4 regions of the Brenneria roseae subsp. americana genome follow, and region 2 is predicted to be linked to each of the others. Evidence: predicted binding sites of a transcription regulator. Region 2 holds the regulator's gene; each other region holds the start of a gene.
What was found. Region 2 encodes PurR, which represses purine synthesis genes. Its sites were predicted from a motif close to CANGCAAACGTTTGCNTG; they were not measured.

Region 1 (8,073 bases), on a different contig from region 2:
TGCGCGTCAGTCACCCGATCGTGGTGATTATGTGATCGCTTACGGCCTGGATAAATAGCTGACAATATTCCCCGGAATTCTCCGGGGAACGTTTTATTCGGTAACCGTTCTTCTATCTGAAAACGCACGAGCAGACGGTGTCGATATGTCCAGTATCTTGATACTGGCTCACGCCAGGTAACGCTTGAACCAGTTGATGGTACGATCCCATGCCAGATCGGCGGCGGCTTTATCGTAGCGCGGTGTCGAATCATTATGGAAACCGTGGTTCACGCCGGGATAGATGTAGGCCTCATAGGTTTTATTCGCAGCTTTGAGCGCAGCCTCATAAGCTGGCCAGCCTTCGTTGATACGAGTATCCAGTTCGGCATAGTGGATCAGCAACGGGGCTTTGATCGCGGGAACATCGGCCGCGTCGGCCTGACGACCATAGAACGGTACGGCCGCGCCCAGTTCGGGGAATGCGACGGCCGCAGCGTTTGCGACGCCGCCGCCATAACAAAAACCGGTAATGCCGACTTTGCCCGTGGTGTCGGGGTGGTGCATCAGGAAATCGATAGCGGCAAAAAAGTCATTCATCAGTTTGGTCGGGTCGACCTGCTGCTGGAGTTCACGGCCTTTATCGTCATTGCCGGGATAGCCGCCGACTGAGCTCAGCCCATCCGGCGCCAGTGCGATGAAACCCGCTTTGGCAACCCGCCGCGCGACGTCTTCTATATAGGGATTCAACCCCCGGTTCTCATGAACCACAACCACCGCAGGCAATTTGCCGGTGGCTTCTGCCGGGCGCACGAAATATCCCCGCACTTCACCATGTCCGTTGGGCGATGGGTACTGAATGTATTCAGGAAGAATAGAAGGATCGGTGAATTCAACTTGCTGTGCCAGAGCGTAATTCGGGCTCATCAGACTTAGCAGCGTCATGCCTGTCATTCCGCCAACGGCAAGCTTTGTCGCCATGGAAATAAATTCGCGTTTGGTGATTTTCCCATGGGCGTAGTAATCGTAAAGCTCGAGCAACTCCGGCGAAAAGTCTTTAGCAGTCATTCGTGTCATACCCGGTCCCCTTATACTCTGGTTAATATGAAGTTAATGGTAAGTAACTAACAGATGACTGCTAAAAAGATAGCATGGGTTAACTGTATCAGCCAGAGAGTACTAACCGTGTTGTCCCTGCATCAGTCGGTTTGGCGTAGCATTTGGGGACGAATCGCCGTGATGGCTTTTACCTCCGGGTCCCGGAGAGCGAAACGATCTCTTTTGCTGTGAAACGGCTGCGATGGTATTTATCGTCTAAGGTTTTAATGGAGCAACCGTTTTCTCAATGGCATATAGGCGTATGATTGGAAACGGATACCGAGAAAACGAACACTCCGCCTGGAAGGTAAAAGCGATTGTTTATCGTATAACCATTATGTTTAAGGGCATTACCGCATGGAATTCAAAGACTACTATGCCGCGTTGGAAGTCGATCCTTCCGCCGATCTGAAAACGATCAAAACGGCTTACCGCAGACTGGCGCGTAAATATCACCCCGATGTCAGTAAAGAACAGGATGCGGAAAACAAATTCAAGGACGTTGCCGAAGCTTATGAGGTGTTGAAAGACAGTGAGCGACGTGCCGAATATGACGAATTGAGGCAGCATCGCAACGATCCCCGCTTCTCCGAACCACCGCCGGGTTATGACGGTGGCGGGACGCACTGGCACAGTTCGGCCGGTGGTTCGCATGATTTTTCTGATTTTTTCGAGTCTATTTTTGGCCATCAGGCATCTCAGGGTCAGCGTACTGCCTCCGCACGGGCCGCTTATGCTGCCCGCGGTCAGGATCTTGAGATGGAAGTTCCGCTGTTTCTGGAAGAAACGCTGACTGGGCAAAGCCGGTCGATTTCCTACTCATTACCGGTTTTTGATGAGCTGGGACGTCAGACCAGGGAAGTGACTAAAACGCTGAATGTAAAAATCCCGGCAGGTGTGGGAGACGGCGAGCGTATCCGTCTGAAAGGTCAGGGAAGCGCTGGTTTGGGCGGCGGGCCGAACGGCGATCTGTTCCTGACTATTCGTATTGCTCCGCACCCGCTGTTTGATATTGATGGTCATAATCTGACTATCGTCGTGCCGCTGGCGCCCTGGGAAGCGGCATTGGGCGCCAGTATCGAAGTGCCTACATTGACCGGCAGAATAGCCCTGACGATCCCGCCCGGCAGTCAAAGCGGCAAACGATTACGGATAAAAGGAAAAGGGCTGGAAAGTAAAAAGGGGACTGGTGATCTGTATGCCATTCTGAAAGTGGTGATGCCACCGAAGATGGATGAAAAAGCCGCTGCACTGTGGAAACAGTTGGCCGAACAGGCGGCATTTAATCCTCGTCGCGAATGGGAGTCAAAATAATGGCGGAAGAAATGACGTTTACTGTGGTGGAGCTGTGCCGCTCCGTGGATATCACTCAGGAGGAATTGATCGAAGTCGTAGGACTGGGTGTGATTGTTCCTCTTGAGCCGGATGAATCGCACTGGATCTTCGATGACCGGGCGTTAAGCTGTCTCCGGCGGGCGCAGCGATTACAGATAGAACTGGATTTGGACTGGCCTGGCGTTGCCATGACGTTGACGCTACTGGATCAAATAGATGAGCTGAAGAGAGAAAACGAGCAGTTACGACGGCAGCTTGAACGCTTCATGATGGTGTCCTGATGTTTGTTCCCCGTGGCTGAAGTATTGTTTCTTCAGCCCCGGATTGTTCATCAGATAAATGAATCTTGAGGAAAAATCTCGGTTGCTGTTTGAATCAGAAATATGTCGCTTAATCTGAAAATTAAAAGGGGTAACTATGTCAGTTTCTGCAAGAAATCAATTAACAGGTGTTGTTGCCAGCATTATCGAAGGCGCGGTGAATAACGAAGTCGTCCTGAAACTGGACGGTGGAGAACAGCTGACAACGGTGATTACCAAGGCAAGCAGTCATTCTCTGGGCTTGGCGCCGGGTAAAACGGCGATTGCCTTAATCAAGGCGCCCTGGGTTATTTTGGCATCGTCAGACTGTGGGTTGAATTTTTCAGCGCGTAATCAGTTTGTGGGTACGGTGAAAAAAGTCGTCAAAGGCGCGGTAAATTCTACCGTACATATTGAGACCCGCAGCGGGTTATCACTAACCTCTAGCGTGACTAATGAAAGTATTGATGAAATGGCGATTGTTGATGGGCGAGAAGTGATTGCGTTGATTAAAGCATCCAGCGTGATTCTGGCGACCCAAAAATAACCTTGACGGGTATTTTTTATCACGATGGTGAATTCTGTTGTTCCCTGATCGTATTATCGGGGAACTTATTTAATCAATATATCTGGTAATTTTATTTGCCGGGATATTGGCATCATTTCGTTATTCTTTAGCATAGGTATCCTGATTTTTTTCAAGAATGGAAATGGCCGTCATCATTCCTTCTCTGTCATCGCTTTTTTTCATTTCACCTAATTGCACATACATGAAATCAAGTAACGTTCGGGTATTTATCGGTCGGCCCTGTTCGCAAACCTGCACGACAGCGAGGCCGATAATGGACTCGACACGCGATCGTTGTGCCGGGTACCAGGTTAAATTATGGATATTCATTGATTTTCTCCGGCATTGTTTGGTGAAACATTATAACATCTTTTAGGCATAATAATGGAAAATGATGCCGGTGATTGACGAGGATGAAAATGTTACAAGAAAAAATAAAATGATAGTTATCATCATAATGAGAGTGGAAATTTTCTTTTTCATGTCGATAACATGGAGGGAATCTTCAGGAGGTTTTGTCTGTTTTATACGGTCGCCAGAATTTCTTTGAAAGAAAGGCTTGCTATAAAAAACCATTCATGCGTTAATAACGTCATCGGCCTGTAATACAGACCTATTTATGAAAGACATTGTAATTAAGCGGTTCCTAGTTCAAGCGATGCACCCAATCTCTTATCCGACGAATTTCCTTCTTATAAGTGCCCATAAGTAATCACTGTAACAGTCCCCGTTCCGCCCTATAGTGGCTATCTAAATATATAAAGGAAATTCTCTATGTCTAATAAAATGACTGGATTGGTAAAATGGTTTGACGCTGGTAAAGGGTTTGGTTTCATCACCCCGACTGACGGCAGCAAAGATGTATTCGTTCACTTCTCTGCCATTCAAGGCCAGGGTAACGATTACAAAAGTCTGGACGAAGGCCAGAAGGTAGAATTCAGTGTTGAAAGCGGCCAGAAAGGCCCATCAGCGGTGAATGTTTCCGTAATCTAATGGTCTTTTGCTGATGACCGTTGAACCGGCATCTTGCCTTTGCCAATGATCATCACGAAAAACAACTGATTATGTATTAAGCCCTTCAGAGATTCTGAGGGGCTTAATTATTTGCATTTTTATCACTCCCTTCCTCCATGAATTCGAGTATGATGTAAGCCATCTTAGGCCTCCAGGCAGGTTGGTTCGAGTACTTCCCATGTTCCCTTCATAAAAAATATTAGCGTTTTCACCCTGGTGTTAACCCCATGATTGTGGCGGTTAGAGTAAATTTCATACACCGCAGAAACTATAACGATTAGAAAGTGTCACAGTATAAATGTAGCGCGGCGAGAGCGATTCTTTATGCGGTACCTACGTTGACTACTTAAAAATGAGTCTCATGAAGATTAAACAACGATTTGCCAGGTCATTACTTCATCCTCGCTATTGGCTTACCTGGTTTGGCCTTGGCGTCCTGTTCCTGCTGGTACAGCTTCCTTATCCGCTGCTGATGAGAATTGGCAGAAATGCGGGGCGTTTATCGCGTCTTGTTCTCAAACGCCGTGTCTCTATCGCCAGACGTAATCTTGAACTGTGTTTTCCCACCATTTCCGTTGAAGAACGCGAAGCGATGATCGTCAACAATTTCGCCTCTCTGGGAATGGCGTTGGTTGAAACCGGTATGGCCTGGTTCTGGTCGGATCGCCGCGTACGTCATTGGTTTGATGTGTCGGGGCTGGAACACTTGCAGCAAGCCTGTGCTAAAGAGCGTGGCGTCATGGTCATTGGCATTCACTTTATGTCGCTCGAATTGGGCGGCAGGGCGATGGGGCTGTGCCAGCCGATGATGGCGATGTATCGTCCGCACAACAATAAAGTGATGGAGATGGTGCAGACCTGGGGACGTTCCCGATCTAATAAGGCTATGATTGATCGCAAGGATCTGCGCGGCATGGTGCATGCGTTGCGGCGCGGTGAAGCGGTATGGTTTGCTCCCGATCAGGATTACGGCCCCAGAGGTAGCGTGTTCGCTCCCTTTTTTGCCGTCAAGAAAGCCGCGACAACCAGCGGTACGTATACGATAGCTCGTTTGGCTAAGCCCGCGATGATCACCACGGTATTGATTCGTAACCCGGATGCTTCCGGTTATCGGCTGGTCATTCAGCCTGAACTACAGAATTACCCTTATCACGATGAGCAGGAAGCCGCGTGTTATATCAATAAGGTCATCGAACGCGAAATTATGCGGGCGCCAGAGCAATATCTTTGGCTGCATCGCCGTTTCAAAACGCGTCCGACAGGGGAAGTTTCGCTCTACGCCTGAGAATGATTTCAGGCTGATCTGCACGTCTTATCCGCCTCCGCCTCCGTCTCAGATAAGTCGTGCAGAAGAGTAGGGAAGCGCTGCGGTTTTTCTACAAAATACTTTTTCTATAAAATACAAAGAAAAATGGCTGCCTGATGGCAGCCATTTAAATCGTCGTTATCGTACCAGGACGATTAACGGAAGATAGCGTGGGGGTTAACACCGCGATAGGTTTTGCCCAACGCTTTTAGTATTTGATTGATTTTACGGACAACACTCATCTTTTTATCCCCACCTCTTCTTTTCGAGAATTAGTTGTTGAAAGTACCAAAGTTGACGTTGATGTTTTCAAACATAGCGATGATTTTGTTCAGCAGTTTCATTTTGATATCCTCGTGAGTTGATGTTTTTCTGTGACGCTGTTCACGTTTTTAAGAATACTCGCGCTGATACATGAGGTCAACTTTTTTGTGAAGCTAATCACAAAAAAATGAACATTAAGTTTGTTAGAAATAAACCAGCGTTTTGATTGCTGCCTATTGTCCATTATCACTCTTTCTTCTACCTGGTCGTGTTTTCCTGTCATGGCCCGTTTGAGCTCCACAGCTGGGAAGGTTGGGCGGGGTGATAAAGCAACATCGGGAGACAAGACGACGGCAACCGGACGGCAACATGAAAGGTATAGGTAAATAGTCTCGATTAGCAGTTGAAATAAATATGGATGAAGCAGGATAATCGTTGGCTTCAGATAACCCGGCAAAATTCTGTGGTTTTGCATTCAGCGAAGTAATCGTTTGCGTGCATGTCCATAAGGTTCGTGGTGTGTCAGTTATCGCTGATGCACACCCGGTGCAAGGCTGGGTGAACCGCCTACGATTTACCATTAAATAATGACATTTCAGGGGATACCACCATGTCAAATACGACACGTCAGGCTAATAGTGCGGCCCGCCCGCATAATGCGCTTGATGCATTTTTTAAAATCACGCAGCGCGGAAGTAACGTGCGTCAGGAAGTGTTGGCTGGACTAACCACATTTCTGGCCATGGTTTACTCGGTTATCGTTGTTCCGGGTATGCTGAGTAAAGCGGGCTTTCCGCCGAGCGCGGTGTTTGTCGCCACCTGTCTGGTTGCCGGTCTGGGCTCGTTGCTGATGGGATTATGGGCCAATCTGCCAATGGCCATTGGTTGCGCTATTTCCCTGACGGCGTTTACTGCTTTCAGTCTGGTTCTGGGGCAGCAGATTAGCGTACCGGTTGCGCTGGGGGCGATTTTCCTGATGGGCGTGCTGTTCACCATCATCTCCGCCACCGGGATCCGTACCTGGATCCTGCGCAATCTTCCGCTTGGGGTCGCGCACGGCACGGGTATTGGTATCGGTCTGTTTCTGTTGATTATTGCCGCCAACGGAATTGGTCTGGTGATTAAGAACCCAATCGATGGCCTGCCTGTTGCGCTGGGGGATTTTACGTCGTTCCCTGTCATCATGGCGCTGCTGGGTCTGGCGGCGACTATCGGTCTGGAAAAACGTCATGTTCCCGGCGGGATCTTGCTGGTTATTATTGTCATTTCTGTTCTGGGGCTGATTTTCGATCCGAATGTGAAATATCAGGGCTTTTTTGCGCTGCCAAGCCTGACTGGCGCGGATGGTACTTCTCTGATCTTCAGCCTGGATATTATGGGGGCGTTGCAGCCGGTGGTATTGCCGAGCGTACTGGCATTGGTCATGACGGCCGTTTTTGATGCGACCGGTACGATCCGCGCGGTGGCGGGTCAGGCAAACCTGTTGGATAAAGACGGACAAATCATCAATGGCGGTAAAGCGTTGACGGCTGACTCCGTCAGCAGCATTTTCTCCAGTCTGGTGGGGACGTCGCCAGCGGCGGTTTACATTGAATCGGCTGCGGGTACGGCGGCTGGTGGTAAAACCGGGTTGACCGCCACCGTGGTCGGCGTGCTGTTCCTGCTGATCCTGTTCCTGTCTCCGCTGTCCTATCTGGTTCCGGGTTATGCGACGGCGCCTGCGCTGATGTATGTTGGTCTGCTGATGCTGGGCAACGTGTCCAAACTGAACTTTGATGATTTCGTTGATGCCATGTCCGGTCTGGTGTGTGCGGTGTTCATCGTACTGACCTGTAACATTGTGACCGGTATTATGCTGGGCTTCGGGTCGCTGGTGCTGGGGCGTATCTTCTCTGGTGAATGGCGCAAACTGAACATTGGTACGGTGCTTATTGCGATCGCACTGGTGATCTTCTATGCCGGTGGTTGGGCGCTGTAATCTGGCGGACCTTCGGGGCGCTGTCCCGAAGGTCTTTTTTTCTCTTCTATTTCCTTCATCTTTTCCTGTTAATTTAATGCGTCCGGGCGCTTGTCCGACGCCATGCTTTCCCTATATCTGCACGTCTTGTTTATGGCGGACAGGATAGCCCGATCGCCATCTTTCGAGGCGTCACTTCATTTGAATCTGGTTGATGTTGAGCATGCGATAATCAGGGAAAACCATTACCTTG
Region 2 (8,073 bases):
ACCCCGCAGCCAACGCCACCCAATTCAGGCATGCCGAATTTACCGTGGATAAAAATGTAGTTGATGGGAATGTTGATTAAAAGTCCGATAAAACCAATGACCATACCCGGTTTGGTTTTTGATAATCCTTCGCACTGGCTGCGTAGAACCTGATAGAACAGGTAGCCCGGCACTCCCCACAACAGCGCGTGCAGGTAACCGATCGCTTTTTCCGCCAGTTCCGGCGATCCGTCATTCATCAGGTTAATGGCATATTCGCCTTGATACAGCACCACCATGATAAGCAATGAAATGAGCAGCGCCAGAAAGAAAGACTGTTGAACCTGATGCGCAATGCGCTCCCTGCGGCCAGACCCATTCAACTGCGCAACAACCGGCGTCAGGGCCAGTAATAATCCATGACCGAAAAGAATGGCGGGCAGCCAGATGGAAGTACCGACGGCAACGGCAGCCATATCCGTAGCGCTGTAGGAACCCGCCATAATGGTATCAACCACACCCATGGATGTCTGAGACACTTGCGCAATAATGACAGGAATCGCGAGCGCCAATAAATTGCGCGCCTCTGACAGATACTTCTGCACGGACACCTTCCTCGAATCGACTAACAGATAGCGGGATAATTAAACGTGGATGAACATAATCATGTCGCTGACAGGACAAGGGCGTTATTGTAACGACTTGTCAAAAGTAAACCAGAGTGGAAAGAGGTAAATTCACAAATGCATAATGATCCTCAATATGTCCACTAATTATTGGGGATGAGGTTTGGTTTTCATCTGAATATCATGCACACTGCTCGACAGGCATTGATACGTTCCATATTTTAAACTACAGGTGTGCTGGTGTTTCTTTCCCGCTACTGTTCGGTATTTTATTTACATCATTTTTTAAGAGGCAAGCCGTATGTTTACCGGTATTGTTCAAGGCACCGCGCCGGTGGTGTCCATTGATGAAAAATCAAATTTTCGTACGCACGTGATCAAACTCCCTCCTGAACTGCTGCCGGGGCTGGTGCCGGGAGCCTCCGTGGCGCACAACGGTTGCTGCCTGACGGTGACAGCGGTAAAGGGGGATTGCGCCAGTTTCGATTTAATGAAAGAAACATTGCGATTGACCAACCTCGGCGAAGTGAAGGAAGGTGACCGCGTCAACGTTGAACGGGCAGCCAAAGTGGGAGATGAAATCGGCGGTCATGTCATGTCTGGCCATATTATCTGCACAGCGGAAGTGGTGAAAATTCTGGTATCGGAAAATAACCACCAGATTTGGTTCCGCCTGGCCGACGAAGCGTTGATGAAATATGTGCTGCACAAAGGTTTTATCGGTATCGATGGAATCAGCCTGACGATTGGTGAAGTCACCCGCAGCCGTTTCTGCGTGCATTTGATTCCGGAAACGCTCAACCGTACCACGCTGGGGCAGAAGCGTCTGGGACATCGCGTGAACATTGAAATTGATCCGCAAACTCAGGCTGTGGTGGATACCGTAGAACGCGTATTAGCCAGCCAGCAGAAGAACGAACCCGTTAGTGAAGAATAACAAGTCGCTTCGCGGAGCAAGCCGTTCGGGAATCGTTTCCCGGCGGCTTGCTTTCAGCAGATTTTGACTAGCGCGGAACGCGTAACCCGCCTTCAATGCCGCTCGGACTGAAAAGCACCTGCCAGAGTTGGATATTCCGCGCACGGAAGGCGCCGGCGCAGGCATTCAGATAGTAACCGAACATACGACGGAAGCGGGCGGAATAGCGTTCGGAAAGCTGAGGCCAGCTTTGCTGAAAACGCTCATGCCAGGCCATTAATGTACGGTCATAATCCGCGCCGAAGTTGTGCCAGTCTTCCATCACCATGTAAGGTTCGCTGGCCTGGGCAATATGACGCACAGAAGGCAGACAGCCATTGGGGAAAATATATTTATCCGTCCAGGGATCGAGCTGTGAGTCGGTTTGATTCGCGCCGATAGTGTGTAACAGAAACAGACCGTCAGGTTTAAGATTCTGGCTGATGACGCGGAAATAGGCGTCGTAGTTACGCGGACCGACATGCTCAAACATACCGACGGAAACTACCCGATCGAACTCACCGGCAAGGTCGCGATAATCCTGCAACAGAATGGTGACGTCCAGATCCTGGCAGCGCTGCTGCGCCAGTTTCTGCTGTTCGCGAGAAATCGTCACGCCGCATACGGATACGCCATAACGGCGTGCGGCAAACTCCGCTAACCCGCCCCAGCCGCAGCCGATATCCAGCAGTGTCATTCCCGGTCTGAGCTGTAGCTTCTCACAGATCATCTCCAGTTTGTCTTCCTGCGCCTGCTCCAGCGTTTCGGCTTTTTTCCAGTAAGCGCAGGAATACTGCATGTAGGGATCGAGCATCAGTGAAAACAGGTCGTTTCCCAAATCATAATGTTCTTTGCCGACAATCCACGCCCGCCTTTTCGATTGCAGGTTCATCAGGCGGGATACGGCAATGCGCAGGATATCTTTCAGATGGCGCGGCAGCTTCTCATCCAGTCTGGCGTGCAAAACGCGGTGGAAAAACATATCCAGCCGTTCACACTCCCACCAGCCATCCATATAACTTTCACCCAGTCCTAATGAGCCTTCACGCAATACGCGTTTAAAGAAATCCGGGTTTTTCACGGCGATATCAAACGGACGGGAACCATTAATTTTGATATCGGCCATACTCAGCATTTCATGCACAATATGGAACCAGGACAGGTTATGGCTATCCAGTTCCTCTATATACGATGAACTCATAACTTCTCCCTACCTTGCTGTTAATCATGCGCAGCAAGGAAAACATAGACAATTTTTACCCGTAGTCGATATCGGTGGAATTTTCCCATCGTCTAGTCTCTGAATGGTCAGAGGAAAATGCAGAAGAAAAGCAAAAGCCGGTACGCAAAAAATACGTAGGGGCACTCATCCTTAAGGTCAATCCGTGCCGTCCGCTGGTACGCAAAATTTAAGGATAGTGAAGAAAAACAAAAAATTCAGTTTATGTAATAACCGCATTTAGTTTATGACTGCTTCAGCCGGGGGACAAGTATAAATTGGCTGAAGCAGTATCAGAGAGCACGCGATAGCCGCGTGGCATAAGAAAGTCGTCTGTTATCAGGAATAGCGGCGATAATCGCGGAAAGGACCATCCGCCACGGAACGGCGTTCAATCAGCGTCGGGTAGACTTCGATAACCTGCGCATCTTCGCGTTTGCTGGTGATACGGTCCAGCAACATAGCGAACGCGGATTGTCCCAGACGTTCTTTGGGCTGATGAATGGTGGTGAGCGCCGGAGTGAAAAAGCGGGCATGGCGGACGTTATCGTAGCCAATGACTGAAATATCCTGTGGAACACGCAGTCCCAACTCATCGGCCGCACAAATCGCGCCCATCGCCATGATATCGCCGCCGCAGAAAACGGCGGTTGGTCGGTGTTTCTGTGACAGAATCTGGTGCATGGCCTTATAGCCGGATTCCGGCTCGAAATCGCCTTGTACGATCCACTCATCGCGTACTTTGATGTCCGCTTCGTTCAAGGCTTTCAAAAAGCCCAGGTAGCGGCCGCTCCCGGTGTTACGTTCCTGAATGCCGGGAATCGCACCAATATCCCGGTGACCGCGTTCGATCAGATACCGGCCTGCCATATAGCCGCCTTCAAAGGCGTTATCGATAATGGTATCGGTAAAATCGCTGTGCGCCTGTCCCCAGTCCATGACCACCATCGGAATGCTGCGGTAGTCTTTCAACATGGCGAGTAAGTCTGGCGGATACTCCGCACACATGACCAGTAAGCCGTCCACGCGTTTTTGAGCCAGCATGGAAAGGTAGGCTCGCTGTTTGTCGATGTTGTTGTGCGAGTTACATAAGATCAGCGTGTAGCCTTTCGCGTAGCAGCTGTTTTCAACGGCTTCGATAATCTCGGCAAAGTAGGGTGCTTCACTTGATGTTGCCAACAGCCCGATGGATTTGGTGTGGTTGACTTTTAGACTGCGGGCGACGGCGCTGGGTGAATAATGTAACTCTTTAATCGCCGCCCTCACGGCAGCTTTGGTCTCTTCGGCGACGAAACGTGTTTTATTAATCACGTGCGATACGGTTGTGGTCGAAACGCCAGCACGTTTTGCCACATCTTTGATCGTTGCCATCTAAAAATGACTCCTGGACTTACCTGTTACAGTCGTAAGTATATTGTTAATCGTTTGCCTGCGCGTAAAGTTCTTCTCCCTGGCGAAAAAACAGGATGTCAGAAGGAGAATGCCGAATGTTATACCTGAGGGGACAAGGTTGACGTTTTTCGACCAGGACGCAGCGCTATCATAAACAGCGGATTTTGTCCGATTTGCCACGAAAGTGGAAGCGGTAATTTATACTATTAGTGCGGCATTGGTACGAGATTTTTCATTTAAATTATGGAAGAATCAAAACAACCATATAATTTGTAGTTTTAAACCACCGTCCGGTTTTGAATCCCAAATGATGGTCGCGCATTTATTCTCATAATTTGGTGCCATACAAAAGGAGAGACTTATGGATACAGACCTGAAGATGTCATTACTGACAACGGCTGGCGCGCTGGCGATGATTATCGTATTCAGTTTTGTCGCGGTACTGAACTGATTGGCGCCCGGCCTCCCGTTTGTTTAGTCAATCCATCCGTTCAGACCGGTTATTGCACTTAAACCGTGTCTGAACGGGTGACAGTCCGGGGTACGGTATTTGCTCCGGGGGCGAGTTAAAAAGGCGTAAAACTAGCGAATCGTTTGTGGCGTAACAACTCTGCGCGCGCCGACGTAGTGATCCTGCCAATAATCTTCACTTAGCTTACTGATGCGTATATCCGATCCTGTACGTGGCGACTGAATGAATTTGCCATTCCCCAGATAAACTCCAACGTGATCCGCAGCACCGCGATTATTGATACGGAAGAAAACCAAATCGCCGCTTTCCAGTTCGTTTTTCTTGATAGGGGCGGCATCCCGCAAGTGGTACATTTCGTTAGCGGTGCGGGGAATCTGAATTTTAACTACGTCTTTATAGGCGTAATAGACCAGTCCACTACAGTCAAAACCGGTAAAAGGAGAGGTGCCTCCCCAGTGATACGGTTTTCCTACCTGACTCATCAACTTATTCATCGCGGTTAATTTGGCATGCTGGTAACGTTTTTTATGGGTGGCGCTCAAGGCCAGTCCTTTATCCAGCTTCTCTTTTTTACCCGTTTCCGCTTTGTCTTTCAGACCTGATTTACGTTTGGAATGGGTGGAAGCCAGTTTCACCTTACTGTCGGTGTTTGACTTTTTGCGCTCTTTTTTGACCGGCGCCGGCGTGGCATTTTGGGTTTTTGACGAGGATTTTTCCGATAAATGCTTTGCCGTGCTCGTTGTTGTCTGGGGGGTAGCGTTTCCGGTATTGGCGGCATCCGGCTTTTTGCTTTTTATTGGCGTTGGTGCTTTTTTGTCGCTTTTCGTCGGCTTGCTTTTCTTGTGGTCGCCTTCAATGACACGCGTCATGCTGGTTTTACGCGGCGCTGAATCGGGGGCATTGGGAGTAGCCTGAGCCAGGTTCAGGAATAGATTACTGAAGAACAATATAAAAAGCGTAATAAATAAGCGCATGATAAAAATGACCGAATATAATCCTTAAATCGCTCAATCAACCCGCACAGTATTCCCGAAAACGGCAGGATAAAAAAGTGGGAATGACTGCTTTATTCATACAGAATAGTGAAAAAACGTTAACAATTGTTTTTTCGGTGGATTTATCATCGTTTTCTGCTTCAGATTTCATCAGCGCGATGTATCTCTGCGAGCCTCGCAATCAATGACAGCCGTGTCGGTTGCCTCAATTCTGACCAGGGCGGATCTGGTATTTGGCGATTCAGACTGAAGCCTGAAATCTGCTGAGTCGTGCGGCGAAAATAAAACCCTACAAAAAATGGCGTTTTTTTGTGGCTATGGCCCTCGGTACAATATAATTGAGTAGATAGCGCTGTAATGGCACATCTGACAGAAGCTCGTGGTTAATGCATATGATGTTAGCCATCCTATAAGGTTTAAGGAAGCAAGAGAATGACGACGACAACAATTGAAAAAATTCAGCGTCAGATCGCTGAAAACCCGATTCTACTGTATATGAAAGGTTCACCTAAGTTGCCGAGCTGCGGCTTCTCCGCTCAGGCAGTACAGGCGTTGTCAGCTTGTGGCGAACGTTTTGCCTATGTCGATATTTTACAGAATCCGGATATTCGCGCTGAGTTGCCCAACTACGCCAACTGGCCGACTTTTCCGCAACTGTGGGTTGATGGTGAACTGGTCGGCGGTTGCGACATCGTGATTGAAATGTATCAGCGCGGCGAGTTACAGCAGCTGATTAAAGAAACCGCTGAAAAACACAAGTCCCAACCGGAAGATCAGGCATAATTAAACTACCACGGGTGCATCACGCACCCGTTACTTTTTATGGCGGGCGTCCTGCTCGCCACCCTTCGGGGCGTCGCCAGCGACGTTGAAAAATGCGCCTGCGTTTTTTGCTTAACTTGCCTCAGACTCGGTTTCTGACGAGTCCTCATTCAGAGCAACAGGCCATCCTCCCAGACGTTTCCAGCGATTCACCAACTCGCAAAACAGCAGTGCGGTCTGATTGGTATCATAGAGCGCTGAATGGGCCTGGCTTGAGTCAAACGCGATACCGGCGGTAAGACAGGCTTTCGCCAGGACCGTCTGTCCCAGCACCAATCCGCTCAGTGCCGCGGTATCAAAGGTGGCGAAAGGGTGGAAAGGGTTGCGCTTCAGGCTACAGCGCTCGGCCGCGGCCATCATAAAACTATGATCGAATGTTGCATTGTGTGCGACGATAATCGCCCGGTTACAGCCTTGATCTTTTATCCCTTTACGGACCATTTTGAAAATTTCATGCAAAGCTTCATATTCGCTGACCGCACCGCGTAAGGGGTTGGAGGGATCGATGCCATTAAAAGCCAGCGCGGCGGGTTCCAGAATAGCGCCTTCAAAAGGTTCTACATGGAAATGCAACGTTTCATCCGGCTGTAACCAACCATCCGTGTCCATTTTTAATGTTACCGCAGCGATTTCCAGTAATGCATCGGTTTTAGCATTAAATCCGGCAGTTTCAACATCAATCACTACCGGATAAAACCCACGGAAACGACCGTTCAGGGCGTTCAGGTCATTTTTATCAGCCATTAGTCTCTTATCTTTAGCAAAATGCAGCGCGCATTATGGCAAATTTTGGCGAGAGATGCAGTATACCCTGCTTATTTGACGCGGCAACGGCGGGTAATATGCGGCAAGGAAGGCAGGTGTCAGTCGGACACCTGCGGTTATCTTCGTGGGTTAGCGACCAATGCCCTGACCGGAGTGGGAATTTTCAATCAGTTCGATTTTGTAGCCATCCGGATCTTCAACAAAGGCAATAATCGTGGTGCCGCCTTTTACCGGACCTGCTTCACGGGTGACATTGCCGCCAGCCTGACGAATGCGCTCGCACGTTGCGGCGACATCATCGACGCCGAGTGCAACGTGACCAAAGGCACTCCCCAGATCGTAGCTATCAACGCCCCAATTGTAGGTTAATTCAATGACCGCCCCTTCGCTTTCTTCGGTATAACCGACAAAAGCCAGCGTATATTTGTATTCGGTATTTTCACTGGTGCGCAGCAGGCGCATACCCAGAACCTTGGTGTAAAAATCGATAGAGCGTTGTAAATCGCCAACACGCAGCATGGTATGAAGTAAGCGCATAATTTCCTCGATTGGCTACTGTAGTTAACCGCAACATGGCGGATAGGAAAGTCGACAGAAAGGAAGTATAGCGTTGCCGGTATGCTGAGTCCAAATCATTGGCAGGAAAGGTATCGGCAGTTGATACCGGGCCATTTCAGACTTCATGGCGCAGACCAGGCGTGGGATATTCAACCGGCCATACAACGGGTTTTATGCCGTTATTGAGTAGCCGAACGCGTTAAAAAGGGGAGAACAAACGATGGGAAAGGGCGTTCAGGCGCTATCGCCGTGAAGAAAAATCGTCAGAAATAACAATGCTTACCTAATTA
Region 3 (8,073 bases), on a different contig from region 2:
GCTGTTATTGCGTGAAAGGCATTTGGGCGGAACGATTATTCTGGCTGATGCGCATATTCGTTACAGCACACCCGTGATGGGCAGGCCAAGTGCGGTTGCCGATCTTGGCTCACTAAGCGGTGATTTGGATCGCCTTGCCCGTGGGCGCAAAGCCAGAGTCCAACTGAATGTGGAGCTGTTTGGCGATGATATAAAAGGCGCCTTGTTTGAAGGGATTTATATTGTTTTACCCGCGAAGCCGGAAGATCCTCTGGAACAAGGCGGGTCGGAAATACGGTGATGGCGTTATCGCCATCACCCGTGATGATGTTTACTGCTCGGTATGCGTCGTTAATGTTCCTTGATGCATTTGCTGATTGATAGGCTGCCCGTTACTGTCAACGCCTTGAAGTGAACCAGTTAACGTTGGTTTCAACGGCGTACTGGCGGCAAGCTGCCCATTAAGCTGCAATTGCAGATTCGAATTGCCTGCGGGGGCAGAGGGTGATGTCGGCCATCCCCAGCGCGTCAAGATATCCATCGGGACGGAACGTCCGCTCATCGTAAATGAAAACTCACGGGCAGGCTGTTGACTGATGGTGGCTTTAGCTTCCAGCAGGCCCGCCTGCGTAAATGTGCTGAGATCGGTGATGGAAATCTGACTGTCGGTGGCGGTCAAAGCCAATGACGGACGTCGGATATCCACCTTATTGAAGGTGGCATCGCTGGCATTCAGATTCAGGCTGCCAGCCCAAATGCCCCATTCATGATTACGCGCCAGCACCAGATCGCTGCCGTATCCATCCAGCGCGGTAAGCTGGAAGGGAAAATCCGGGTTGATATCGATCAGCAGATTGCGGTTCGCCGTGAATTTTCGGATAGTCACCTCTGTCAGCCAGTCAGGCAGCGACGTTTGCCAATGCTGACGCCAGTCGGCCGGCAGGGTGTATTCCATGCCCGCCACGACAAATTCATTCAACAGCAGACGGTGGTTACTACGTTGCCAGCTACCGTTGGTTCGCAGCAGGCCACCTTCCCAGCGTGTAGTAAACTGCTTGATATCCACGCCGTCCGGTGAGAGAGCCAGATTAACGATGGGGTCGATGAAGTGCATACTGCCGTTGACAATATCGGTGGCGTTGAAGGACAGTTCGCCGTCCTCGCTTTCCCAATCACCTTTTTTAAAGGTGACATCCTGCAACGTCACATCAAGATCGATAAACGCCCATCCCGGCCCTTCAATTCGGGCATCAATCAAATCGAAGCGATTGACCGCCACGGACGGAATTGCAGTGATCGGTTCCCAGAAATCCTGTATGGCCCGCGGTGTTTGGAGGCGAACGTTGCTCAGTCGCAGGTTACCAATTTGCCAACTGCCATCTTCCCCGCGGCTGGCGTTGCCTGTGAGCTGACCCTGCGCCACATCGGCACCGAAGTTACTCAAAATAAGCTGGTTCTGGTTGATTTCGCCTTGCATCAGAACCTGACTGGCAGGAATATCATTAAGCCGCAATGAACGGGCGCTGAGCTGAAAGCGGCCTTGCTTGCCCAGTAGATATCCCGCTTCTGGCTGCCAGGGGGTGATGCCACCGTTGATTACCTGACCATTCAAACGCCAGTCGCCATCCTGCGCCTGCAATGCCATCGACCGTAATTGTAAAATGTCTGCTTCGATAGGCAGCGTAACGGCCGTGGACGACAGATTCAGCGTACCGCCTTCCAGTTCCAGGCTGGAAAAGTGACGCGGATCGGTGATCTGACGCATACCAAGACCGACCGAGACGGTGGGGGCTGAGAGTGTCGGCGGCTGGTCCTTATGACCAAAGGTGACGTCTTTCAACTGAATATGGTTGAGTGAAGACCAGTCATGGCTAATTTTGCCTAATGAAAGCTGATAATTTGTATTTTGATTCACCCAATTGCTAACCCAGCCTGCCGCCCATGCCGTTTGCAGTAATACATATAAAATAACCAGCGCCAGTAATACCAGCAGGAGTAGCGTCAGCAATAATTTCCCGAGAAATTTCATCGTGTCTGTCCATGCCAATCGTCAGGGATACTGAGTTTATGCCGCAATTGCCCATAAGGCTCAATAGATAATGCAGTTACAGACAGTAAAAAGCGACCCGTGTTGCACCACGCGTCGCTTTTATTGGTGTATACCCGTCATACTTCAAGTTGCATGTGCGTTGGCTGCGCTCAGTCACCCGAATCACTTACCTGAGTAAGCTCATCGGGATTCCTTCCCTTGCCGCCTTCCCGCAACTCGAATTATTTAGGGTATATATCCCTGTAACGTAAAATATATCGGGTATAGCCAGCGTGATTGACGCTGGCGGGTATTATTTCTCTTCCTGGGGGAAAACCAGATTCAGTACGATTGCGGTGATACCACCCGCAGCAATACCGGAAGAAAGCAGCGTTTTCATCCACTCAGGCGCGAATTGCAGAATCAGCGGCTGCTGTGACACACCCAGACCTACGGCCAGAGAAAGCGCGATAATCATGATCGCGCGGCGATTCAACGGCTCGCGAGACACGATACGAACGCCGGATGCAGCGATAGTACCAAACATGACGATTGTCGCGCCGCCCAGTACCGGCTCAGGAATATGCTGTACAAAGCCGCTGACGGCCGGGAACAGTCCCAGAACGATCAGCATCAGTGCAACGACAAAACCGACATAGCGACTGGCAACGCCGGTGAGTTGAATGACGCCGTTGTTCTGACCAAAGCAGGAGTTCGGGAATGTATTGAAAACTGCTGACAGGCAGGAATTCAGGCCGTTTGCCAATACGCCGCCCTTTAAGCGTTTCATGTACAGCGGCCCGCTGACCGGTTGTTCTGATACGTCGGAGGTGGCGGTAATATCGCCAATGGTTTCCAGTGAGGTCACCATGAAGACCAGCATGAGCGGGATGAGCAAATTCCAGTCAAAGCCCAGACCGTAATACAACGGCGTTGGCACCATGATGAGTGAACTTTCCGCTGCCGGTGCGCTGCCCGGCAGCATATCCATGATCCACGCGCCCAGATAACCTACCGCCATGGCTATCACCAGCGATGCCACGCGCAGATAGGGGTTACGCTGGCGATTCAGTACAATAATCACGGCCAGAACGATACCTGCCAGCAACAGATTTTTCGGGGCGCCAAAGGTATTATCGTTCATCGCGGCATAGCCGCCGCCGATCGATGTCAGGCCAACCTGAATCAGCGACAGACCGATAATCATCACCACAATTCCTGATACCAGCGGGGTGATAATGCGGCGCGCAAGGTGCAAAAAGCGCGAAAGGACAATTTCTGTGCAGGAAGCGACCATCAGCGTACCGAACAAGGCCGCCATCATGGTGGGAACATCCGCCCCCCCGTTTTTCAGCGCCAGGCCGCCCATAATCAATGGGGTAACAAAATTAAAGCTGGTGCCCTGAATAGACAGCAGGCCTGAGCCTACGGGGCCCCAGGTTTTAATCTGCAAAATAGAAGCAAGGCCAGAGGCAAAAAGCGACATGCTGATGATGTGCTGTGTGTCCTGTGCCGGCAATCCCAATGCCTGACAAATCAGCATGGCTGGCGTGATCACCGCGACAAACATCGCCAGCAGATGCTGACAGGCTGCAAACAGGGTCTGCGGCAGAGGAGGTCTGTCCTCCAGACGGTAGATTAATTCGCTGCGTTTAGGGGCGGCGGCCATATCTGGCTGAGGGATATCCGTGGTGGTGATGGTCATAATAGTTGGCGTACCTGAAATGACAAAGAGGGCATTTTAATGATCTCTTTGGCAAAAGCAAACGTTTGCGAAACGCTGTTTCTGATATGAAATTCATCTGGTAGATAATGACTTGTTATTTGAAGGGTTATTGGATGAGGCGCAGTAACATGGCCTGATGTTCAGGCATTGGTATAGCGGGTTCGTTCCGGTAACCAACGTTCAATCAATGCCTTGGCATGTTCTGGGTAACGTTGATGAAGGTGGCGGGCGACACGCTGTATCTGCGGGATTAACGCCTGATCGCGTAGCAGGTCCGCCACTTTGAACTCGGCATTACCCGTCTGGCGGGTGCCCAATAACTCACCGGGGCCACGAATTTCCAAATCGCGTTGCGCAATGACAAATCCATCGTTGCTATCGCGCAATACCTGAAGACGTTTCTGCGCCGTTTTGCTAAGCGGGGTTTTATAAAGCAGTACGCAGTGTGAGGCAACCGCACCACGGCCAACCCGGCCACGTAACTGATGAAGCTGCGCCAGCCCCAGCCTCTCTGGGTTTTCGATAATCATCAGGCTGGCATTAGGAACGTCGACGCCAACTTCGATAACCGTCGTGGCAACTAACAATTGCAGTTCCCCCTGTTTGAAAGCTTGCATGACGGCCTGTTTTTCCTGCGCTTTCATCCGACCATGTACCAGCCCGACGGAAAGTCCGGGCAACGCCGCTTTCAGCTCCGCACAGGTTGCCTCGGCGGCCTGGGCTTCCAATAGCTCGGATTCTTCAATCAGCGTACAAACCCAATAGGCTTGCCGACCTTCCTGCTGACAGGCGCTGTTCACGCGCTGAATAATGTCACTACGGCGTGAATCAGGGATAGCGACAGTGGTAACGGGCGTTCTTCCCGGCGGCAGTTCGTCAATGACGGAGGTATCCAGATCGGCGTAAGCGGTCATCGCCAGCGTTCTGGGGATCGGTGTCGCCGTCATGATGAGCTGGTGAGGATGAAATCCCTGCTCTTCGCCTTTTTCCCACAGGGCCAGACGTTGATGTACACCGAAACGGTGTTGTTCATCAATAATCACCAGCGCCAGTCCATTAAATTTTACCTGCTGCTGGAAGATGGCATGCGTACCTACCACCATAGATACTTGACCGCTGGCAATGGCCTCTTGCTGTGCCTGACGGGCTTTCCCTTTTTGCTTTCCGGCCAGCCAGCCCACTTCAATCCCCAGTGGTTCAAACCACTGACGAAAATTATAGGCATGTTGCTCCGCCAGTAACTCGGTGGGAGCCATGAGCGCCACCTGTTTACCGTTCGCGATAGCGCGTAGTGCCGCTAGCGCAGCAACCAGCGTTTTGCCTGACCCTACATCCCCTTGAACCAGTCGCATCATGGGAAAATCGTTGACCATGTCAGCTTCAATTTCGCCGACGACCCGATCCTGCGCCTGTGTGGGCGAGAAAGGCAGGTTGGCAAGCAGGCGCTGTTTAAGGCGATCATTGACCGGCAGTGATAATGCCCGATAACGCTGGGCACCGGCACGAACCGCCAGCATACTCAGATTATGTGCCAGCAACTCTTCCATGATAAGCCGCTGCTGCGCCGGGTGCTTACCCTGCTCAAGCTCGCTGAGTTGCATATCAGGCGGTGGACGATGCAGGATATGCAGGGCTTCCGGCAGACTGATAAGCGAGTGGCTCAGTTCTTCTGGCAACAGTTCATCGATGGGATTGGCATCCAGCAAAGCCAGCGCCTGATCGGTTAACTTACGCAACGTTGCCTGACGAACCCCTTCCGTCGTGGGGTAAACCGGCGTCAGGGATTCCTGTAATTCAACCTGAGAGTGATCCCCTTGCACCCGGTACTCCGGGTGGATAATTTCAGCGCCAATTTTACCACGCTTGATTTCACCATAGGCGGTGACTCGCTGACCGGGAGCCAGACTGTTTTTCATTGCGGCGTTGAAATTGAAAAAGCGCATGGTCAGCATACCGCTGCCATCACTGATTTGGCAGGTTAGCATACGGCGGCGGCCAAACGAGATGTCATGACGTAATACTTCGCCTTCCACGGTGGCATACATACCCGGAAGGAGATCGCCGATCGCATAAAGGTGGGTACGATCTTCATAGCGCAACGGCAGGTGAAGCAACAAATCCTGAACGGTTTCCAGTCCGATACGGGCGAGTTTTGCGGCCTGACTGGCACCCACGCCAGCAAGCGTGCTCAGCGGTTGGGTGTGCAGCAGGCGACCTTGCATCAGGACTCCGACGCTTGCATTGCCGCCCACCAGGGGGCATCGGCAACGATCTGGCCGCTATCATCGATATAAGGGCGGGGTAAACCTTTACGTTTGGCTACGCGTGCCAACACCGGATAACCCCCTTCAAACAGCAGACACTGCTGTTCTTCCTTTTCCAACGGGCTATCGTCGCGTTGATACATGCCTGCCATCTGACGCTGCCGCTGAGCCTCATACAAAATCAAGGCGGATGCGACGGAGACATTCAGCGACTGCACCATACCGGTCATTGGAATGATGATATCCCGATCCGCCAGCTTCAGCGCTTCCGCCGTAATACCGGTTTTTTCCTGCCCCAGCAGAATGCAGGTCGGACGTGTGTAATCAATGTCGCGAAAATCGACGGCTTGTTCAGACAAGTGGGTAGCCAGAACCTGCATACCCGTTGATTTTAGATAGCTGACGGCGTCATGAATGGTGCGGTGCGTTTTGACTTCGACCCAGCTGTTGCTGCCCGCAGCGGAAGAGACCAGCGTTTTCATGCGGCTGGTGGGCCAAACAGCATGAATTTGATGAACGCCAACCGCATCGGCGGTACGGATCACCGCGGAAATATTATGGGGTTTATGCACCTGCTCCATGCAAATCGTCAGATCGGGCTGACGACAGGTCAGCATCTCTCTTATGCGTGCATAACGTTGAGGGGTCATAACATTTAATTTCGGTTACGGTTAACTTTTATCACATCCGGCATCACGCGGATCTTACGCATAATGTTGGCCAGATGAACGCGGTCGAGCGTGGTAAGGCGGATAAACGCGCTGTATACGCGGCCGTCTCTTTCTTCCGTATTGATACTTTGAATATTGGAGTTCGCGGCATTAATCGCTGCCGTCAGATTGGCCAATGCGCCCTGATGGTTAAACATATCCACCTTAATTTCAGCAATAAACTCTTGCTCGGTCACTTTATCCCATTCAACCGCCATGAACTTCTCGGGTTCTTTCTGGTAGCCGCGGATATTACGACAGGATTCGTGGTGGATCACCAGCCCTTTTCCCGGACTGACGTGGGCAATAATGGGATCGCCCGGGATAGGTCGGCAGCATTTCGCGAAGGAAATCATAACGCCATCCGCGCCCTTAATTGGCAATTTGCGCAACCCGGTATTCCCCTGCTGGGATTGTTCGTTGAGCAGGTTTTTCGCCACCACCACGCTCATGGCATTACCCATACCGATTTCCGCCATCAGATCGTCCAGCGTCGCGAGCTTCATTCTCTCCAGCTCAAGCTGAATGTTCTTTTCCGGAATATCTGACAGTTTACGGCCGCTTCCCAGCGCGTGATTCAGCAAACGCCGCCCCAGGCTGACCGAATCATCACGTTTGAGGTTTTTCAGCATCTGCCTGATTTTGGCGCGCGCGCGCGAGCTGACGACGAAATTCAGCCAGGCCGCATTCGGTCTTGCGCCTGGTGCGGTAATGATTTCAACGGTTTGTCCGCTGGTCAGCGATTGAGATAGCGGGTAAGGCTGCCGGTCCACTCTGGCTCCGACGCAGGCATGACCAATGTCTGTGTGTACGGCATAGGCAAAATCCACCGGCGTCGCGCCTGCGGGCAATTCCACAATTCTGCCTTCCGGCGTGAACACATACATTTCATCTGGAAAGAGATCGGACTTAACGCTTTCGATAAACTCAAAGGAGCTGCCTGCGCTCTGCTGTAATTCCAGCAGGCTTTGCATCCAGCGTTGCGCCCGAACCTGTGCGGTGGTGCTGCTTTCGCCTTCTTTGTAAGCCCAATGCGCGGCAACGCCCATTTCCGCCATCTGATCCATATCATCGGTGCGGATTTGTACTTCCACCGGTACGCCATGCGGACCAATCAGCGAGGTATGCAGCGATTGATAGCCGTTGGCCTTGGGGATGGCTATATAGTCTTTTACCCGTCCGGGACGCGGTTTATACAGGCTGTGTACCTGACCTAACACGCGATAACAGGTGTCCACTTCCTTAACGATGACCCGAAAGGCGTAAATATCCATAATCGAATGGAAACGCTGTTCTTTCAGGTGCATTTTGCAGTAGATAGAGTAAAGGTGTTTTTCGCGACCGCTGACTCGGCAGGCCATTCCG
Region 4 (8,073 bases), on a different contig from region 2:
ATCAACGCCTTCGCCTTTTTCGGCGGCAACGTCGTGCTGCACTCGGCCCTGTTTCGCTACGCGGATAACGAAAGCGAGCTGGCTTCGGTACTGGCGCATGAAATTTCGCACGTTACGCAGCGCCATCTGGCCCGAACCATGGAGTCGCAACAGCGTAATGCGCCGCTAACCTGGGTAGGTGCGCTCGGTTCCATTCTCCTGGCGATGGCAAATCCCCAGTTGGGCATGGCGGCGTTAAGCGGGACCATGGCCGGGGCCCAACAGGGAATGATTACCTTTACTCAGGCTAACGAACAGGAAGCGGACCGTATCGGTATCCAGGTATTGCAACGCGCCGGTTTTGATCCGCAGGCCATGCCGAACTTTATGCAAAAGCTGGCCGATCAGTCGCGCTATAGCTCGAAACCGCCGGAAATTCTGCTTACCCACCCCTTACCGGAAAGCCGTCTGGCCGATGCGCGTAACCGCGCCAATCAGATGCGTTCAACGCCGGTTCAGTCGTCACAGGATTTCCTGTTTGCGAAAGTGCGCACCTTTGGTATGTATGGCTCGGCAGACCGGCCTCTCAGTGATGATCTGCTGGATGCCTGGGCAAAAGGGAATGTGCGTGAGCAGCTGGCGGCACAATATGGACAGGCCATTCGTCTCTATCAGGCCAAAAAATACGATGAAGCCCGCAATATCTTACAGCCGCTATTGAGTAAAACGCCTGATAGCCCGTGGTTTCTGGATCTCATGACGGATATCGATCTGGGGCAAAATCGTGCGACACAAGCGATCGCCCGGCTGCAAAACCAGGCTGGCGTACAAAACAATCCGGTACTGCAACTCAATCTGGCGAACGCTTACGTTGAAGGGAAACAGCCTGCTGCCGCGAGTAAAATTCTCTATCGCTATACCTATGCCCATCCTGACGATCCAAACGGTTGGGATCTGCTGGCGCAAGCTTCTGCCGCCCAGGGACTGCGATCGGAAGAATTATCGGCCAGAGCGGAAAGCATGGCGTTAACCGGGCAGCTCGATCAATCCATACGCCTGCTCAGCAACGCCAGCTCGTTAGTTAAACTCGGCAGTCTGGAACAGGCCCGCTATGATGCGCGTATCGACCAGCTGCGCCAGCTCCAGCAGCGCTTCCGTCAATATCAGAAATCCTGACGCCGGATAGAAATCAAGGATAATTTACCGTGACCAAACACGTAACGATTTACCATAATCCCCGCTGTTCCAAGAGCCGTGAAACGCTGGCGCTGCTGCAACAGCACGGCATTGAACCCGATGTGGTGCGCTACCTGGATACTCCGCCCGATGCGGACACGCTGACCCGCTTGATTCAGCAACTCGGCCTGAACAGCGCCCGCGATCTGATGCGCAAGAAAGAAGAGATTTACCAGCAGTTGAATCTCGCCAACGCATCACTGACGGAAGCGCAGCTGCTTCAGGCCATGGTCGATCATCCCAGACTGATTGAGCGTCCCATCGTGGTGGCTGGTCAACAGGCCCGCATTGGGCGTCCGCCCGAGCAGGTATTGGAGATAGTGTAGCCGGGCTACAGCCCGAGGATTTCTTTGACAAAAGGAATGGTCAGCTTGCGCTGGGCGGTGATAGAAGCATGATCGAGCTGATCCAGCGTCGTGAACAGCGTCCGCATTTCACGATCCAGCCGTTTAAGCAAAAAACGGCTGACGTCTTCCGGCAGTTCAAAACCTCGCAGTTTCGCCCGCAGTTGCAGCGCTTCGCCTTTCTCTTCATCGGACAGTGGCTGTAGCTTGTAAATCTGCCCCCAGTCCAGGCGCGAAGAAAGATCGGGAAGATGCAGATTAAGCTGGCGCGGAGGACGATCGCCGGTAATCAGCAGACGGGTGTGGCCGGTTTCCTGAACGCGGTTATAGAGATTGAAAACGGCCATTTCCCAGGCTTCATCACCCGCGATAGACTCAATATTATCCATGCACACCAGCGCCAGTTGCTCCATGCCGTCCAGTACCTCAGGGACGAAATAGGCCCGTTTATCCAACGGCACATAGCCCACCGCCTGTCCATGACGGGATAAATCGGCACAGGCGGCGTGCAACAGATGGCTGCGGCCTCCCCCTTCCCGTGACCAGAAGTAAATATAACTTCCATGTTCCTGACGCAGCGCGTTGGTAATCGCGGCAAGAAGAGACGCGTTCTCTCCCGGATAGAAACTGGCGAACGTTTCGTTATCCGGTAAATAAAGTGGCAATGAAAGCTGTGCCGGCGTGTTCAGAATCACCTCAAGCAAGACAGGCAGGAAAACCGTTCGAGTCTATCACAGAAACTCATCCCTGTTGAGGGCGTCGCGAACCAGCCCCGCAACAGAGTGAGACAAAGCAGACGGCAATCCGTAAACATCGCCTTAACGATGCATAGTGTCTTCTGCATCAGGCGCGTCCAGAATCACTTCCTCTTTGCGGAACAGGCTAATCACTTTGAATAACAGACTCATACCGATGCCCACGACCGTAGCCAGCGCCATACCTTTCAGCTCGGTCGCCCCCAGATGAACTTTAGCGCCGCTGACACCGATAATCAGGATCACGGAGGTCAGAATCAGGTTCTGCGCTTTGTTGTAATCCACTTTGGATTCAATCAGCACACGAATACCCGATGCGCCGATTACCCCGTACAGCAATAACGAGACGCCCCCCATTACCGGCACCGGTACCGCCTGGATCGCCGCCGCCAGCTTACCGACACAGGAAAGCAGGATGGCGATGATCGCCGCGCCGCCGATTACCCAGGTACTGTATACCTTGGTGATGGCCAGTACGCCGATGTTTTCGCCGTAGGTGGTATTGGGCGTGGAACCAAAGAATCCGGACAAAACGGTAGAAATACCGTTGGCGAACATGGAGCGGTGCAGCCCCGGATCACGCATAAGATCTTTCTTGACGATATTCGCCGTCACAACCAGATGGCCGACATGTTCAGCGATGACGACCAGTGCGGCTGGCAGAATAGTCAGAATGGCGAACCATTCAAAACGCGGCGTGTAAAAAGTCGGCAGAGCAAACCAGTGCGCCTCGCTGACAGGGGCGAAATCCACCACGCCCATGGCAAACGACAAGGCATATCCAGCCAACACCCCGATCAAAATCGGGATAATCGCCAGAAAACCACGGAACAGCACCGATCCCAGGATCGTCACCGCCAGCGTGGACAGCGAAATCGTCACCGCCGTGGTATCCATTGCCGTACCGTCGGCAGGCAATAATCCGGCCATACCGGCAGCGACGCCCGCCAGTTCAAGACCGATTACCGCAACAATCGCTCCCATGGCCGCAGGCGGGAACAAGACGTCCAGCCAGCCTGTCCCGGCTTTTTTGACAATCAGCGCCACCAGACAAAACAGCACGCCGCACATGATAAATCCACCCAATGCGACCTCATAGCCCAACGGCAACAGCAGCAGCACCGGTGAAATAAATGCAAAACTGGAGCCCAGATAGGCAGGAATTTTGCCTTTACAGATAAACAAATAAAGCAACGTGCCAATACCGTTGAATAACAGTACCGTCGCCGGATTGATCTTGAACAGGATCGGTACCAAAACGGTGGCACCAAACATCGCGAACAGATGTTGGAAGCTCAGCGGGATGGTTTGTAACAAGGGCGGTCGTTCACTTACCCCGATGGCGCGACGAGTCATCTTTATATCCTCTGTAACGTTGCTATTTATTGTAGGCGGGCAGTGCCCGCACCTGTTATTACAGCCAGACTTCATCCGCCCCGCCGCGGCGGAGCCACCCATTCTGGCTGATTATGTTGGTTGAGGCCGGCTTTGCACCCCAAAGGGTCGCTTGCGACGACCCGAAGGGTGATGGGCAGAGATTGCCCATCATAAAAAAAAACCGACTGAATCAGTCGGCCTGCCTGCTATTTAGTACCAAATATTTTATCGCCCGCGTCGCCCAGGCCCGGCATGATATAACCATGCTCGTTAAGTCCCTTATCGATCGACGCCGTATAGAGTTCAACGTCCGGGTGGGCTTTCTCCAGTGCGGCGATCCCTTCCGGGGCGGCAACCAGTACCAGCACTTTGATATTTTGACAGCCCGCTTTCTTCAACAGATCGATCGTGGCAATCATTGAACCGCCCGTTGCCAACATCGGGTCAACAACCAGCGCCATACGCTCTTCGATATTGGAAACCAGCTTTTGAAAATACGGTACTGGCTCCAGCGTTTCTTCATTACGGTAAATACCGACAACGCTGATACGTGCGCTGGGCACATTTTCCAGCACGCCTTCCATCATACCCAAACCGGCCCGCAGGATAGGCACAACGGTAATTTTTTTGCCTTTGATTTGATCGACTTCAACCGGGCCACACCAACCCTCAATGGTCACCTTCTCGGTGGCTAAATCGGCCGTTGCTTCATAGGTCAACAAACTTCCGACCTCCGAAGCCAACTCACGAAAACGTTTGGTGCTGATATCAGTTTCACGCATCAGACCAAGTTTATGTTTGACGAGTGGATGTTTCACCTCGACGATCTTCATCATTATTCTCCCCTAGACAGTGGACGGACAAAAAACGCCTGAGACGCTTTTAAACGCCGGGCGCGTTTTTTAACGTCACCTGGTGACGGCCCGCAGGGTGGCGGACAGCACGCCCGCCATAAAAAAATCGCGGGATTATACCGCTTTTTTTACTTAGTGCTATACGATTAAGCCTGATCCAGATCAACCGATAAAGGAAATTACCACCGATACCCGACAGGCTGCACATTGCGAAAAGGCGCCAACGCCAGTCTGAAGCAGACAGAAAAGGAAAATCATTCCCCTGCCATTTAAAAAACGTGAAGAGTATTAAGGAAAAACCCGACAGCCGATGACACATTACTCGCAAACGTTTGCCCACACTGCTAGAATTAGCGCGCTCAATTTTTTAACCACAAAATGTAACCTCCGTGGGGACTCCGCAGTGACCGACAAAACCTCTCTCAGCTATAAAGACGCAGGTGTGGATATTGATGCTGGCAACGCATTGGTAGACCGTATCAAAGGTGTAGTGAAACAGACCCGTCGCCCGGAAGTCATGGGTGGTCTGGGTGGTTTCGGCGCCTTGTGCGCCTTACCGCAAAAATACCGTGAACCCATTCTGGTTTCCGGCACTGACGGAGTCGGCACCAAGCTGCGTCTGGCAATGGATCTCAAGCGCCACAATACGATCGGTATCGATTTGGTTGCCATGTGTGTTAACGATTTGGTCGTACAGGGTGCCGAGCCGCTCTTTTTCCTCGACTACTACGCCACTGGCAAACTGGATGTGGATACGGCTGGCAGCGTCATTACCGGTATCGCTGAAGGCTGCAAACAGTCCGGCTGCGCGCTGGTCGGCGGCGAAACGGCCGAAATGCCGGGCATGTACCACGGTGAAGATTATGACGTGGCGGGTTTCTGCGTTGGCGTCGTTGAAAAATCCGAAATCATTGATGGCAGCAAAGTACAATCTGGCGACACGCTGATTGCTCTCGCATCCAGCGGGCCGCATTCGAACGGTTATTCGCTGGTACGTAAAATTCTTGAAGTCAGCCAGACCAATCCAGAGCAGTTTATGCTGGAAGGCAAACCGCTGGCCGACCATCTGCTGGCTCCGACCAGGATTTACGTGAAATCCGTCCTGTCCCTGATTGAAAAAATCGACGTACACGCTATCTCCCACCTGACCGGCGGCGGCTTCTGGGAAAATATCCCACGCGTACTGCCGGAAGGTATGCAGGCAACGATTGATGAATCCAGTTGGAAATGGCCGGCGGTCTTTAACTGGCTGCAACAGGCGGGTAATGTCAGCCGACACGAAATGTATCGTACTTTTAACTGTGGTGTTGGTATGATCATCGTATTGCCAACCGAACAGGCAGACGAGGCCATCGCTTTGTTAAACAGCAGTGGCGAGAACGCATGGAAAATCGGCGTCATTACTCAAACCGATGCCGGAGACTCAGTGGTCATTAACTGATGAAAAACATCGTTGTCTTGATATCAGGTCAGGGAAGCAACTTGCAGGCGTTGATTGACGCCGGCAAGCGCGGACGCATGAAAGGAAAGATAGCTGCGGTATTCAGCAATAACCCCGAAGCCTACGGGCTACAGATTGCACAGGATGCAGACATCCCGACGCATATCATTAGCCCGGAAACCTTTCCCGATCGTGCGGCCTATGATGCGGCCATGGCGCAGGAAATTGAACAGTATGAACCCGCTCTGGTTATTTTGGCGGGTTATATGCGGATTCTGAGCCCCGATTTTGTCGCGCAGTTCGCAGGCAAAATACTCAACGTCCATCCATCGCTGTTGCCGAAATATCCCGGACTGCACACGCACCGCAAGGCGCTGGAAAATGGCGATGCCGTACATGGCACCTCCGTGCATTTCGTAACGGATGATCTGGATGGCGGACCGCTGATTTTGCAGGCAAAAGTACCGGTTTTTAGCGACGATAGCGAAGAAACGTTGACCGCTCGCGTAAAAACGCAGGAACACACAATCTATCCCATGGTCGTGAATTGGTTCCTGAACGGTCGTCTGGTCATGCGTGAAAACGAGGCATGGCTTGATGGCATCCGCATTCCCCCTCAGGGTTATGCAGCGGAATAATGACTCAGAGGCGCATCATACCAATAATATGGATGTGCCTCCCGCTTAAGGTTTTTACCTCACCCAATATTGAATATTCCTATATTAGCGCAATCCGTAACATGACGATGATTCCGGCTTTTTATTGCCGCCTGCCGCTTTAATTATTTACTTAATGAACAGTAACTTTCAGATCTGCAACGATATCTGTCCCCCGCAGTCATTAACCCTACCCGCTGTACGTTGAAAACAGAAATAACAATGATTATCCTTCGCAGCCCGGTTTTTGGCAGAGTTAATCATGCGCATCGTCATACTCTTTTTTCTATCGATCCTTAGCCCGCTATCGCCGGCAAAAACCGTTACCGATATTCTCGGCCGGCAGGTAGAGATCCCCGACAATCCACAACGCATCATCCTCGGCGAAAGCCGCATGCTCTACACGCTGGCGCTGCTGGAATCGGGTAATCCGGCAAAAAAGGTGGTGGGCTGGCCGGGAGATATGCCACGTTACGACGCGCAGAGCTGGCAACGCTATACGGAAAAATTTCCGTCGATCGGCCAGATTCCGCAATTAGGCAACGGCAGTTTGCAGACCATGAATGCAGAAATGCTGCTGCCGTTGAAACCCGATCTGGTTATTTTACCGCGACTGGCAAAAACCCCGGCAAACGAAGACCAGCTGGAACAGACACTGGCGCGCGCAGGCGTGCCGGTGATTTATATCGATTTACGCGTGGATTTGCTTAACAACACGCTGCCAAGTATTCGCCTGCTGGGCGAAGTCCTGAATCAACCACAGCAGGCGGCCGACTTCAGCGCCTTCTATCAGAAACACATGGCGGCGGTCAGGGAACGGATTGCCCAATACCACGGTAGAAAAACCACCGTGATGTTGCACCTGCATCTTGGGCGCCGCGATACCTGTTGCACAACGGCCGTAGGCGGCAATCTCGGCGATTTGCTGACATTCGCCGGTGGTGAAAACATCGCCGCCGGGGCCATTAACAGCGTCTACGGCGAACTCAGCCCGGAACGCGTACTGGCAGCCAAGCCCGATGTCTACATCGCCACCGGCATGGCCGGTCCTGAAGGAAAACGCTTCTCCAGCCTGATGCTGGGACCGATGGTGACCAAACCGCAGGCGCAGACCAGCTTCAACAACCTGATTCGTCAGGAACCGATTCTTTCTCACCTTCAGGCCGTACAGACTGGCCGAGCCTGGAGTATGTGGCACAACTTTTACCTCAGCCCTTATCACGTGGTGATGGTAGAGATGTTCGCCAAAGCGCTGTATCCCGACCTGTTTGCCGACATCGATCCGCAACTCACCCTACAAGAACTTTACCTGCAATTTTTACCCATCGATTTTTCAGGGACTTATTGGAGTCAGATCTCGCATGAATAACAAGACATTGCGTAACGGTTGGCCGTTGCTGGTACTTTTGCCGTTTGGAACGCAGGCGGCCA

Region 1: B4923_RS12005 (NCS2 family permease) is a predicted target of PurR. The motif match lies at 6,344-6,361, and genes of this name have one in related genera.
Region 3: B4923_RS15005 (nucleobase:cation symporter-2 family protein) is a predicted target of PurR. The motif match lies at 3,768-3,785, and genes of this name have one in related genera.
Region 4: purM (phosphoribosylformylglycinamidine cyclo-ligase) is a predicted target of PurR. The motif match lies at 4,867-4,884, and genes of this name have one in related genera.

Annotation. Positions count from the first base shown of each region.
Region 1 covers NZ_QDKJ01000008.1:148,123-156,195, reverse strand. Annotated here, with positions in the region: gene B4923_RS12050 (glucose/quinate/shikimate family membrane-bound PQQ-dependent dehydrogenase) at 1-58, shown strand, start outside; gene yghX (YghX family hydrolase) at 169-1,056, opposite strand; gene cbpA (curved DNA-binding protein) at 1,435-2,391, shown strand; gene B4923_RS12035 (chaperone modulator CbpM) at 2,391-2,693, shown strand; gene B4923_RS12030 (TOBE domain-containing protein) at 2,830-3,258, shown strand; gene B4923_RS12025 (hypothetical protein) at 3,379-3,609, opposite strand; gene cspA (RNA chaperone/antiterminator CspA) at 4,054-4,272, shown strand; gene lpxP (kdo(2)-lipid IV(A) palmitoleoyltransferase) at 4,655-5,578, shown strand; gene B4923_RS12005 (NCS2 family permease) at 6,474-7,841, shown strand.
Region 2 covers NZ_QDKJ01000003.1:18,316-26,388, reverse strand. Annotated here, with positions in the region: gene B4923_RS04050 (MATE family efflux transporter) at 1-584, opposite strand, end outside; gene B4923_RS04045 (riboflavin synthase subunit alpha) at 907-1,542, shown strand; gene cfa (cyclopropane fatty acyl phospholipid synthase) at 1,610-2,761, opposite strand; gene purR (HTH-type transcriptional repressor PurR) at 3,119-4,150, opposite strand; gene cydH (cytochrome bd-I oxidase subunit CydH) at 4,533-4,622, shown strand; gene B4923_RS04025 (C40 family peptidase) at 4,754-5,617, opposite strand; gene B4923_RS04020 (Grx4 family monothiol glutaredoxin) at 6,071-6,421, shown strand; gene rnt (ribonuclease T) at 6,533-7,204, opposite strand; gene gloA (lactoylglutathione lyase) at 7,355-7,762, opposite strand.
Region 3 covers NZ_QDKJ01000012.1:19,175-27,247, forward strand. Annotated here, with positions in the region: gene fabY (fatty acid biosynthesis protein FabY) at 1-280, shown strand, start outside; gene B4923_RS14995 (AsmA family protein) at 311-2,008, opposite strand; gene B4923_RS15005 (nucleobase:cation symporter-2 family protein) at 2,322-3,713, opposite strand; gene recG (ATP-dependent DNA helicase RecG) at 3,875-5,956, opposite strand; gene trmH (tRNA (guanosine(18)-2'-O)-methyltransferase TrmH) at 5,956-6,648, opposite strand; gene spoT (bifunctional GTP diphosphokinase/guanosine-3',5'-bis pyrophosphate 3'-pyrophosphohydrolase) at 6,654-8,073, opposite strand, start outside.
Region 4 covers NZ_QDKJ01000002.1:347,836-355,908, reverse strand. Annotated here, with positions in the region: gene bepA (beta-barrel assembly-enhancing protease) at 1-1,155, shown strand, start outside; gene arsC (arsenate reductase (glutaredoxin)) at 1,185-1,541, shown strand; gene hda (DnaA inactivator Hda) at 1,547-2,254, opposite strand; gene uraA (uracil permease) at 2,378-3,670, opposite strand; gene upp (uracil phosphoribosyltransferase) at 3,898-4,524, opposite strand; gene purM (phosphoribosylformylglycinamidine cyclo-ligase) at 4,949-5,986, shown strand; gene purN (phosphoribosylglycinamide formyltransferase) at 5,986-6,624, shown strand; gene B4923_RS03505 (ABC transporter substrate-binding protein) at 6,905-8,011, shown strand; gene B4923_RS03500 (TonB-dependent siderophore receptor) at 8,004-8,073, shown strand, end outside.